Regions from separate parts of the Peribacillus sp. SRI_006 genome, predicted to be linked through region 3. Evidence: riboswitches for the same ligand, from Rfam matches in the RefSeq annotation. Region 3 holds a riboswitch; each other region holds the start of a gene.
The links. Region 3 has a riboswitch for lysine ahead of dapA (4-hydroxy-tetrahydrodipicolinate synthase). Riboswitches for the same ligand answer to the same signal wherever they lie in the genome.

Region 1 (4,250 bases), on a different contig from region 3:
GGGTCCTTGGCAATCAATTCTTTCTTAACTGCCTCCGCCGCAACGATCCAAAGTTTTACATCAAACCATACGTGGGGATCATGCTCCTTTGCACCCACTTTGCGAAGTTGGTTCTCCTTGAAGTCCTCCGTTACGGCAATCGTCGGTTTATCCTTGCTCATCATTTCAAATATATCCGTCATTTTACCTTCAAGATGCACACCGTTATAAAAAATCATATCCGCCGAATCCAGTGTCTTAACATCACCCTGCGTCGCTTTATATAGATGGGGGTCGACTCCCGGACCCATTAAACTGGTGACCTCGACATGTTTACCGCCGATATTCTCAACCAAATCCCCAATCATTCCCGTTGTTGTAACGACATCCAGCTTGCCATTGCCATTATCGCTTTCGGCCGTATCATTGCCGCACCCCGTTAAAACCAGCAATGCAGCAAGCACGCTCCCAATAGATTTCAGAAAACCCATCCATATTCCCTCCCTTTTGTATCTCTCTAAAATAGTTTGCCATGTGCAAAATTAAGTGTAAATTTTTTTACATTGTCGTAAATGCTAAAAAGTTTCCCGAACACAACTTATTTTATACTATACACAAATATACAAAAAAAGTGCAACTATTTTTAAACATTTCAAAAAGGCGAATGACTTTTACACACAGCAAAAACTGTCAGGAAGCTCCACTAGGCAGCTTCTGACAGTCAGTCATTCCGTATGATGAAATTATATTTATATTGTGGAGTTTTACTGGTGAACATAACTAGGGGGAGCTATTTCTGGACGACGTGAAATTCACGAATAAACGCGATTTCCACGCGTAAAACCGCGGACTTCTTGACGGGCATTGCCACTCATTTCTCCTGTTTCAAGGAAATGGCCAAGTACGCAAATCCCAATTCGATTCCGCAAAGCAAAAACAGGGTGATTAAAGTTTGGAACATCATGTTTTCCTCCTCCTCTAAGACTTAGACCAATCTTAAAGGATGAAACCAATACCATAACAAGACCCTATTTGCAGAAATCTTCAGCAGTCCCCACTGTTCCCTTGCCCTGAAATGGGTTTCATACTGTACAATATAAAAAAAGAAAAACGGTGATACCATGACAAATATTAAAGAAATAGCTCAATGTGCTGGTGTATCTATCTCAACAGTGTCTCGTGTATTGAATGATCATCCTTATGTAAGCCCCGATAAAAGAAAGAGCGTCCTAGAAGCGATCAATCGTTTGAATTATTCGAGAAACATCAACGCCATCCATCTTTCAAAAGGGAAAACCAACCTTATCGGCGTCATCATCCCCTTCAACAATCACCCATATTACGGGGCAATCGTTAACGGAATCACAAAACAGGCAAATGCAATTGGCTGTCATATCGTCATCTTTCAAACAAATTATGACAGGGAGAAAGAGATCCAGGCTTTTAATATGCTGCAAATGAAGCAGCTCGATGGCATTATCGTTTGTTCAAGGATTTCGGAAATGAAAATCCTCTTGGATTATCAAAAATACGGACCGATTATTTTATGTGAAGATACCGCCCAGGCTGAATTCTCATCCATCAGCATTGATCATTATGCAGCTTTCTCCTGTGCCCTTGAGTACGTGATTGCTAAGGGATATAAGAAAATTGGATACAGCCTCGGCCGTAAAAAGAGCAGAAACAGTTCCCATCGTACAAAGGCCTTTAACGATATCATGAGTAAACATCAACTGATAAACAATAAAGAATGGCTGTTTGAAGGCAGTTATCACATTAAGGACGGTGAACAATTGTTTCAGGAATGGAATTCGATGATGGATAAACCTGAAGCCATCATCATCACGAATGATGACACGGCGGCGGGCTTCATTCTTACCGCTAAGAAATTGGGTATAAGGGTACCGGAAGATGTGGCCATTCTCGGCTTCAATAATGATAGCCTTGGCGAAATGCTCGACATCACGACCATTTCCTTACCGCTGGAATGGATTGGGAAAATGGCAGTGGATCTCTTTGAGAATCCTGAAGAGGTCAAACATGTAAAACTGGACTATGCCCTAATAAAAAGGAAAACCGTTTAGTTATCAGGATGTGCTATATTTAAGTACATCGTCGTCACTTGATTCTTCCTTACCGCCATCATTCATTAACTAGGAAAAAATAACCACATGAAATAATCATTGCGATATCCCAGAAGTTATTTTATAATTTTGATATAGTAAAGTTTACTCAATTACTAGCAATCTATTAGCGATTGCATGAATTTCATGAGTGAAATCGTCAGACGTCACCTACAAACTGACGCCAACGATTTTAGAAAATTGAATACTTCCTCATTTACCGATGAGTTAGAGGCTGCAGCTTATAAAAGTAAAACGGACGAGATTCTGGAAAATTAAAGACTCCGTTTGAAAGGATAAGTTGCCGAAGTTAGGGTATATTCCTTGTATATTCTTGCTGGCGGTGTAACCGAATAGGAACACCACTGTCACGTTTTTTCAAAAAAGCGTGGGGAGCTATCTTCGGAAGGATAAACGGGTTTATTATAAACAGCCGTCGATCTTTTTCGACTGCTGTTTTTTTATTTTTCGTTCCCTTCCAATAAAAAGGAGTGTAAAATCAATTGTCAAATTCACAATCAGCATCAAGCCCTACTGAATTGAAAAGGAGCCTGAAAGCGCGTCATTTAATGATGATTTCATTAGGTGGAACGATTGGAACAGGTTTATTTTTAGCAAGTGGCGGTGCCATTCATTCAGCCGGTCCCGGCGGTGCCTTGGTGGCATACGCGGTCATCGGCATCATGGTTTATTACTTAATGACAAGTCTTGCAGAAATGGCGGCGTTCATGCCAGTGGCCGGTTCGTTCCGTGTCTATGCATCCAAATTCGTCGATCCGTCCTTCGGTTTTGCGATTGGTTGGAATTACTGGTATAACTGGGCAATCACCATTGCCGCCGAATTGGCAGCCGTTGTCTTAATTATGAAGTTCTGGTTCCCGGATAGCCCTTCATTTATCTGGAGTGCCATTGCGTTAATCATTATGTTTCTTATCAATTACATGTCCGTTAAAGGTTTCGGTGAAACAGAATTCTGGTTTGCCATGATCAAGGTCGTGACAGTCGTCATTTTCTTGATTACGGGTGTTCTGATCATTCTTGGAATCATGGGTGGGAAAAACCCAATTGGTTTTTCCAATTTCACAATGGGCGAAGGTCCCTTTAACGGAGGGTTCTTCACGATTCTAGGTGTATTCATGGCTGCCGGCTTTTCATTCCAAGGTACGGAATTGCTTGGAGTGACTGCTGGTGAGAGTGAGGATCCAGAAAAAAATATCCCAAAAGCGATCAGATCCGTTTTCTGGCGTATCATCTTATTCTATATCTTAGCCATTTTTGTAATTGGCATGATCATTCCGTTCACCGATTCACGTTTACTGAGTCAAGATGTTGCCGTAAGTCCATTCACGCTTGTATTTGAACGGGCCGGCCTTGCATTTGCTGCATCGATCATGAACGCGATCATTTTATCATCGGTACTCTCTGCGGGTAACTCTGGCATGTATGCTTCAACCCGTATGTTATGGGACTTGGCACGTGATGGGAAAGCACCGAAATTCCTAGGCAAGTTAGATAAAAGAGGAGTGCCCGTGAATGCACTTATCGTGACTTCCTTAGTTGGCTGTGTTGCATTCTTAGCTTCATTTTTCGGGGACGGCGTCGTTTATATCTGGTTATTGAACGCTTCAGGCATGGCAGGATTCGTCACTTGGGTAGGGATTGCGATTGCCCATTATCGGTTCCGCAAAGCCTATGCAGCTCAAGGCCTTGATATGAATGCTCTACCATTCCGGGCAAAAGGCTTCCCATTCGGACCTATATTCGCGCTTGTCCTTTGTATTATCATTATCATCGGACAAGGCTATCAAGCGTTCAGCAGCGATGGGATCGACTGGAATTCAATGTTCGTTTCCTACATTGGCTTGATTCTATTTTTCGTCCTATGGTTCGGCTATAAAATAAAGCATAAAACGAAAATCATTCCGCTTGAGGAATGTGATCTTAAAACAAAATAATACGTAAAGGACCTGTTCTTCCCTAACCGGAGAAGGACAGGTCCTTTTTTCATTTCAAATGATAAACACGGCATTCATATGGTTGCAGGGGTTTGCTGGAGATTCCTTCTTCCTCCTGACCATAATTGCCGATCAGCTTTGTGGCAGAATATGCATGCAGCTCTTCAGGCAAATTATAAGCGGCCTGCTCTTC
Region 2 (4,250 bases), on a different contig from region 3:
ATAATGATTGTAAAAAAGGGAGAACAGGAGGCTGAATGCATGAATCAACAAATAAAGAATAAACTTGCCCTTCTTCCCGATCAACCTGGTTGTTATTTAATGAAAGATCGTCAGGGAACGATTATATATGTAGGCAAAGCGAAAGTGTTGAAGAATCGTGTCCGCTCTTACTTTACGGGATCTCACGACGGTAAAACATTTCGACTTGTGAACGAGATTGAGGATTTCGAATACATTGTCACCTCTTCCAATATCGAGGCTCTTATTTTAGAGTTGAACTTAATCAAAAAACATGACCCAAAATATAATGTCATGCTAAAGGATGATAAGACGTATCCTTTCATCAAGCTGACTGCGGAACGCCACCCGCGTCTAATCATTACGCGAAAAGTCAAAAAAGACAAAGGGAAATATTTCGGTCCTTATCCGAATGCATTTGCAGCTAACGAAACGAAAAAATTGCTCGACCGCATCTATCCCCTAAGAAAATGCAATACGTTACCGGATCGCGTTTGTCTCTACTATCACCTTGGTCAGTGCCTGGCCCCATGTGTATATGAAGTAGAGGAACAGGAATATAAAAAAATGGTCGATGATATCAACCGGTTCTTGAACGGCGGGCATACTGAAATAAAAAAAGAACTGACTGAAAAAATGCTGGAGGCATCGGAAGAACTCGATTTCGAGAGGGCCAAGGAGTTCCGTGACAAGATTGCCCACATCGATATTACGATGGAGAAGCAGAAAATGATGACGACCGATTTCATCGACAGGGATGTATTTGGCTTTGCCTATGATAAAGGCTGGATGTGCGTTCAGGTATTTTTTGTCCGGCAGGGTAAATTGATAGAAAGGGATGTTTCGCTTTTTCCGGTCTACGATGAACCCGAACAGGAACTTCTTACATTCCTCGGTCAGTTTTACGAGATTACGAACCATTTTAAACCAAAGGAAATCTTGCTGCCTGAATCTGTGGATGCCGAAATGGCCGAAGGGCTGCTTGGTGTCAAAACGATTCACCCGAAACGGGGAGCGAAAAAAGACATGCTTAAATTGGCGAATAAAAATGCCTCCATCGCCCTTCAGGAAAAATTCTCTTTGATTGAGAGGGATGAAGAAAGAACGATCAATGCGGTGGAAAACCTCGGGAAACAACTGGGTATCTACACCCCGCATCGAATTGAAGCTTTCGATAACTCCAATATCCAGGGAAGTGACCCCGTTTCCGCTTTAGTCGTGTTCATTGATGGGAAGCCGGAAAAAAGAGAGTACCGAAAATATAAGATCAAGACGGTCCAGGGACCTGATGATTATGAATCGATGCGTGAAGTGGTCAGAAGAAGGTATTCACGAGTATTGAAAGAAGGGCTGCCGCTTCCGGACTTGATCATCATTGATGGCGGAAAGGGACATGTCGAAGCGGTACGGGATATTCTGGAAAATGAATTAGGCTTGGATATTCCACTTTCAGGCCTCATTAAGGATGAAAAGCATAGGACCTCGCAATTGATGATCGGAAATCCGCTTGAACTTGTACCTCTTGATTCAAGGAGCCAGGAATTTTACCTATTGCAAAGAATTCAGGATGAAGTGCATCGGTTCGCGATTACGTTTCATCGCCAGCTACGCGGGAAAAATGCGGTTCACTCCCAGCTTGATGATATTCCAGGAGTCGGGGAAAAGCGAAGGAAGCAATTATTAAGGCATTTTGGATCATTGAAGAAAATCAAAGAGGCGACGGCCGAGGAAATCATGGAAGCTGGCATGCCAAAAGGGGTAGCCGAGGGAATCGTTAGAAAATTACAAGAATAATCTTGCTACCGATAAATCTCTATGCTATGATTAAAAGGAATTTTTAACTAGACAACTTAAAAGTGCTGATAGAGGTGCGGAATTCAAGAGTAAAAACCTGGAGAAGTATGAGCTTCCATGAAAGGTTTTGAAAGGGGACGCCGCCGAAGGAAGACAAGACTCATACCTTGTCCTCCTGGTCCGACATTTAATAAATGGCGGATTGTCAGGGTTTATACCCTGGAGAGCTATCTCACTGTGATTACAGTATTAAGATATGTGACCACAGCAATGAGATATTTCTCATTGCTTTTTTTATTGCCTAAAAAGTAGAGAGGGTGCATGAGGATGGCATTAATCGTTCAAAAATTCGGCGGAACATCCGTCGGTAGCGTAGAAAAAATCAAAAATGTTGCCAATCGGGTAATCGAGGAAGCGGAGAAAGGAAATGAGGTTGTCGTCGTTGTTTCAGCTATGGGGAAAACAACGGACCAATTGGTTTCCATGGCGCGTGATATTTCCGGATCCCCAAGCAAGAGGGAAATGGATATGCTATTGACGACTGGGGAACAGGTAACGATTTCCCTGTTAACGATGGCATTGATTGAAGAAGGACATGAAGCCATTTCGTATACCGGCTGGCAGGCTGGCATGCAAACGGAATCCGTTCATGGGAATGCCCGGATTTTAAACATCGATGCCACAAGGATCCAAGCCCAGCTTCAGGAGAAGAAAATAGTGGTCGTAGCCGGTTTCCAGGGTAACGATGCAAATGGGGAAATCACTACCTTAGGGCGAGGCGGTTCCGATACGACGGCAGTTGCCATCGCAGCAGCGCTTAATGCGGATAGATGCGATATTTATACAGATGTAACGGGTGTTTTCACAACGGACCCACGCTACATAAAAGGCGCGCGAAAACTCCAATCCATTTCTTACGATGAAATGCTGGAACTTGCCAACCTGGGGGCGGGCGTCCTTCACCCAAGGGCTGTCGAATATGCAAAAAATTATCAAATTCCGCTTGAAGTCCGTTCAAGCATGGAGAGAGAATCAGGTACGATCATAGAGGAGGAAGCAACTATGGAAGAAAACTTAATTGTACGCGGCATTGCTTTTGAAGACAGTATTACGAGGGTCACAATATATGGTTTGCCCCAATCACTTGGTGCATTATCCACGATCTTCACGACGCTTGCGAAAAACCGGATCAATGTGGACATCATCATTCAAAGCATGACTGCCGAGGATACGACGAATCTATCTTTTTCCACAAAAAGTGAAGATACGGAAGCGGCCTTGATCGTTCTGGAAAATAATAAAGAACAATTGGGATTCGACCGGGTCGAAACGGAGAGCGGATTGGCCAAAGTGTCCATCGTCGGTTCTGGTATGGTATCCAATCCGGGAGTGGCTGCCGAAATGTTTGAAGTGATGGCCAATACAGGCATCCAGGTGAAAATGGTCAGCACATCGGAAATTAAAGTTTCGACCGTCGTCAATGAAAAGGAAATGGTGAAGGCGGTTGAATCCCTTCATGAAGCATTTAAACTTGGTCAGCATGCAAATGTGCTAGCTTAAGTGTCAGGAGTCCAATAAAAAACAGACTTCCGGTAAAAAGGGTAAGTCTGTTTTCAGGGCTCATTAGATTGGATCTCTGGGATCCCATTGGATGGTGAATATCACTTTTTTTGCGCGGCGTTTGATTTCTTCCGTTGATTCGCTGAGGAATTTTTTTTGCAGTGAAAACTGCTCGGCAAGGAAACCGGCTTCAAGCTGGAAGTGACAATCAGGGTGTAAATCCAGGCGGCGGCTGATTATTTCACCCGTGAGGGATAATTCCATCTGGTGTTTCGTATACTTCAAGATTTCCAGATTGCCCCATCCAGCGCTTTGGAAAAATTCAATCACTTCCTGATCGCCCTTCAATGGGAATTTTCTTGCTAATTGTTTACCTGCCCAATAGAGGATTTGATTAGAGTCTTTTCCGAGAATATCGTTCAATAGAACTTCTCTGATTAATTCGTACCCGAAAGCTGGAACTTTGAATTCTTCAGTTTGAATTTCTTCCGTTTGAATCTCTTCTTCTATCGCAGCAGCAATATTTTTTTTCATAGTTTATCGCCTCTTTCTGTAAATCTATTATAAACGTATTTCTTTTGCAAATTATACTGTTTTTTATTTATTTAAATAGCAATTGGAAAAAAATGAGAAATTATACCGAGATATTAATAGTTAAATTAGAAATTTATTCAAAATATCATCTTGACAAACAAAAAACACCCAAGATAATCCAATAAAATCTATTCTGAAAAAGAGATTTCTTGTATCCGTTTTCTTGACGCACATAGAAGTCAGGAGTAAAATGGACATGTCACATAATTGTAAAGGAAGTATAGAGGAGTTTTTTGACTCTATACTGTATTTTCACGCGGAGATAAAAGGTAGCCACCAGTTTA
Region 3 (4,250 bases):
GGTTCTAACCGAACAGTGTCTTCCGTCTGAACCTCAATTGGACGTTTAGCCTGAAGAAAAAATGGTAAACGAATCAAGGCATCCCGCATATCATAAATCCTTGGCGGATATAATGGTTCAAGAAATGGCCTCCCTAAGGAACTTATCCTCAGTAAATGCACAAGCAAAAAACAAAAACTGATAGCTATACCAAACAATCCTAAAAAATAAGCCATGAGCAGGAGAGGAAATCGAATTAAGCGAATGGTATTACCCATTTGATAAACAGGTGTAGTAAAAGAACCAAGAGCCGACAATGCAACAAGAATTAATAATACATTACTCGTTAGCCCTGCCTCAACAGATGCCGTCCCAATTACAATACCACCTACGATACCTATTGTTTGACCTACTTTAGTCGGCAGTCTAGCTCCTGCCTCCCTGAGAAGTTCGATGGCTAATTCCAAGATTAATGCTTCTAAAATCGGTGGAAATGGAATTCCGCTACGAGAAATCACAAGCGTACTGACTAAATCCTTTGGGATCAACTCATAATGATAAGTGAGAACTGCGACATATATGGGGGTCATTAGGATGGAAAACAATACAGCAAAAAAACGAATAAGCCTAAAGAATGAGGCAATCGTCCAGTTGAGAAAATAATCTTCGAATGCCGCAAAGTATTCAAAGAATGTGGAGGGCCCAAGTAAGCCATGTGGAGCTCCATCCACCAAGATCACTACTTTGCCTTCTCCTAGTACCGCAGCCAATCGATCAGGTCGTTCCGTATCGATAAATTGAGGAAAAGGAGAATTTTTATTATCTTCAATCATTTGTGAAATATAGGAGCTATCAATTATTTGGTTAACCCTTAAATCAGATATGCGCTGTATGACGGTTTCTACATTCTCCTTATTTGCAATTCCTTCTATATGAAGCACAGCTACTCTTGTTTTGGATAACTTCCCAACAATAATTTCTTCAACAGCAAGTTCTGCAATTGGAAGCCGTTTTCGGATTAAATATAAATTCGTATCAAGTGATTCGACCAGTGCCTCTTTCGGACCGACAACACTGAACTCTACCTCTGGCAGTGTAACTTGCCTCGAAGTGTTATTTGCTGCTTTAACTAAAACTGCCTGATCAGATTTAGTTAATGTTATGGCTATATAACCCATTAACAGCTGACTTTGTAGTTCAGCAGGATTTTTTGTAAAAACAAGCCCCTCTATCGGCAAGTTATGTACAAGCTCCTCCAGAGTTGAAGAATTTGTATGTAAAAAAGGAAGGAGGTCTCTATGCATTATATCTTTATCAATTAATGTATCGAAAAAAGATACACAGTATATTTCATTTTCAAAATTGAGTGTAAAGCTTGTGAAGTCCTTGGACTTTTGCAGATGTTCGAGTACATCAGTGAAGTCTGTAGATTTATGATTTTCTTGCTTTTTAAAGAATGAATATCTTTTCAATAGACTCCACTCCTTTGATTGTAAGATATGGATATTATTAACGAATGGTAGGATTTTATACGCACGAATACTTAGTTGAAATTACTGATTAAAATTAGCGGCCAACTGTAATTTTCAATAAATTTATTAGTGAGTTTTAATCGGATAAATGAAAAAGAATCATTAAAGGGAGTTGTATTGTCTACTGCTCCCTCGTCCATTGAATATTTGTTCAGCCTATAACGAATAAAAATGAATCCACCCCAATACTCTAGCCATTCCCATAGATTTCTAGCATTCTTAAAAAACTTCATAATTAGGCTTGCAACAGAATGGATTCCCTGTTATATTACAATCAATTAAATATTTTCTTACTTCAAATTTTTTTGAAGTGAGGATAGAGGAGCAAAGACCATTAGTACACATTTTGAGGAGAATGAGATCCTATGACTATTGTGGAAAGGGGAATTTGCCGAAGCGGAAAGAATCTCATGTTCTTGAAGCTGGTTCTGCTATTGAATAAATACAGAACTGTCATATAGGAAACTATATGGAGGGCTATCTTATGCGCGGAAACATTTTTTGGTAAATATTGTTTCTACTGCAGCAGCGAATCCTCGTTGTTGCTTTTTTGCGTTTACTCCTGAATGGCCCTAACCACCTCTGAATATTTTTAAAAATTATACAAAAGGGTGTGAAGTTATGAATTTTGGCCAAGTTTTAACCGCAATGGTTACCCCGTTCAATCATAATGAAGAGGTTGATTTTAATGCTACGAGAACTTTAGTAAACCATTTGATTGCTAATGGTTCTGATGGATTAGTAATAGCTGGTACAACTGGAGAGTCCCCTACCTTAACTCAAGAAGAGAAAATAGATTTATTCAAATTTGTTGTAGATGTTGTTGATGGAAGAGTTCCAGTCATAGCTGGAACCGGCTCAAATAACACGAGAGCTTCCATCAGCTTAACAAAGCAAGCGGAGGCCGCAGGAGTCGACGGAATCATGCTCGTCACCCCCTACTATAACAAGCCGTCTCAAGAAGGATTATTTCAGCACTTTAGCGCTATAGCCCATTCAACATCATTACCGGTAATGCTTTATAATATTCCAGGACGAAGTGTTGTAAACATGTCAGTGGAGACGATTGTCAGCCTCTCAAAAATCAACAATATCGTGGCAGTAAAAGAAGCAAGTGGTGACTTGGATGCCATGGCACAAATCATAAGCAAAACAACTAGTGATTTTACTTTGTACAGCGGCGATGATGGGTTGACATTACCGGTTTTAGCCATCGGTGGAACAGGCGTTGTTTCGGTTTCTTCACACATAATTGGTAATGAAATGCAAGAAATGATCAATAGCTTTAAAAATGGTGATGTCCTTGGCGCTGCCGCTGCACATCGTACACTTCTTCCAATCATGAAAGCATTATTTGCTGCACCAAGCCCGGGACCAGTAAAATCAGCATTAAATATGCGGGGGGTACATGTTGGAGGTGTCCGCTTACCATTGATCCCTTTAAACGATGAAGAAGAAAGAGCACTGCAAATAGTTCTAGAGCCTAGTAACGCAGAAGCCATTTTATTAAATAAATAAAACGAATGATTCTGGAGAAATTTTAAAAAGCAGTGCATACTCGAAAGAAATGCACTGTTTTTTTATCCATGTACGACTCAGGAGAAAGAATTTATACTATATATAAAGAATCAATAAGGAGAGAGCCAATGGCGGGTACACACAAACCAAACATTCTTGTATTTAGTCCCATTCAGTCAGAGGTCGATGCTTATGCTGATCATATCCGAAATAGTGGGTTTATATCGGTAAAGACAGCGAAAACTTTGGAGGAAGCAGAAAAATATTTACCCGGCACTGAAGTTATTTTGGGATGGAATTTCCCGACGCAATTACTATGTAAACCAGTTGCCTCATCTGTTCGCTGGTTTCAATCAATGGGAGCCGGGGTCAATGATTTGATTGCAGACAAATCGATACCTCAAAACATTACAATAACTCGAATTATTGACCAATTTGGTGCTTACATCTCTGAATATGTATTTTCGTTTCTCTTGGACATAGTGAAAGACGGTCCTCGGATGAGACAATCGCAATTGGAGCGGAGATGGGATCCTTTCATTTCTGAAACTCTAAAGGGGAAAACAATCGGGGTGGCTGGACTTGGATCGATTGGCGCTGAACTTGTACGTAAAGCCCGGGCATTTGATATGAATGTGCATGGGTTAAGCTTTAGTGGAAAACAAGCAACACTCGTGGATCTCCACTTTACTCCAGATCAATGGGGTGAATTTGTAAAAGATCTGGATTATTTGGTCCTGACCCTTCCTTTAACGGATTCCACTTATCATATCATTAACCAGGACCTTCTTTTAGCGATGAAGTCCAACGCTTACCTTATCAACGTTGGCCGCGGAGCATTGATAGATGAAGGGGATTTACTATCTGTCATGCGAGCAGGGCATCTACAGGGAGCGGTCCTCGATGTATTTGAGACAGAACCGTTGCCAAAAGAACATGTCTTCTGGTCCATGCCGAATGTGTTTGTCACTTCCCACCTGTCAGGACCAAGTACGATTAACGAAGTGAGCAGCTTTTTCATTGAAAATTTAAAGCGATTTTCAAGTGAACAACCATTAAGTGGAATGGTAGATCGGAACCGAGGGTATTAAACCCGATTAGAATTGTTGTAATTTGCTTGCAATTATTTATTGAAAAGGCCGCATTCTTCAACGGAGGAATGCGACCTACAAACTAAAAGTGAATAATTTGATTTTTTTCAAGGATTATTGAAAGTGGATT

Region 1: it holds a riboswitch for lysine, as region 3 does, so the genes downstream of both, AC2YHV_RS10545 (amino acid permease) here and dapA (4-hydroxy-tetrahydrodipicolinate synthase) in region 3, are expected to answer to the same signal.
Region 2: it holds a riboswitch for lysine, as region 3 does, so the genes downstream of both, AC2YHV_RS00370 (aspartate kinase) here and dapA (4-hydroxy-tetrahydrodipicolinate synthase) in region 3, are expected to answer to the same signal.

The regions. Positions count from the first base shown of each region.
Region 1 is NZ_JBYCZT010000006.1:169,453-173,702, forward strand. Features, by position in the region: gene AC2YHV_RS10535 (metal ABC transporter solute-binding protein, Zn/Mn family) at 1-470, opposite strand, end outside; gene AC2YHV_RS10540 (LacI family DNA-binding transcriptional regulator) at 1,101-2,063, shown strand; lysine riboswitch at 2,324-2,509, shown strand; gene AC2YHV_RS10545 (amino acid permease) at 2,606-4,057, shown strand; gene AC2YHV_RS10550 (glycoside hydrolase family 13 protein) at 4,107-4,250, opposite strand, start outside.
Region 2 is NZ_JBYCZT010000001.1:78,058-82,307, forward strand. Features, by position in the region: gene uvrC (excinuclease ABC subunit UvrC) at 40-1,812, shown strand; lysine riboswitch at 1,874-2,050, shown strand; gene AC2YHV_RS00370 (aspartate kinase) at 2,140-3,372, shown strand; gene AC2YHV_RS00375 (YslB family protein) at 3,436-3,906, opposite strand.
Region 3 is NZ_JBYCZT010000017.1:37,459-41,708, reverse strand. Features, by position in the region: gene AC2YHV_RS22385 (spore germination protein) at 1-1,451, opposite strand, end outside; lysine riboswitch at 1,821-1,999, shown strand; gene dapA (4-hydroxy-tetrahydrodipicolinate synthase) at 2,133-3,029, shown strand; gene AC2YHV_RS22375 (D-2-hydroxyacid dehydrogenase) at 3,158-4,120, shown strand.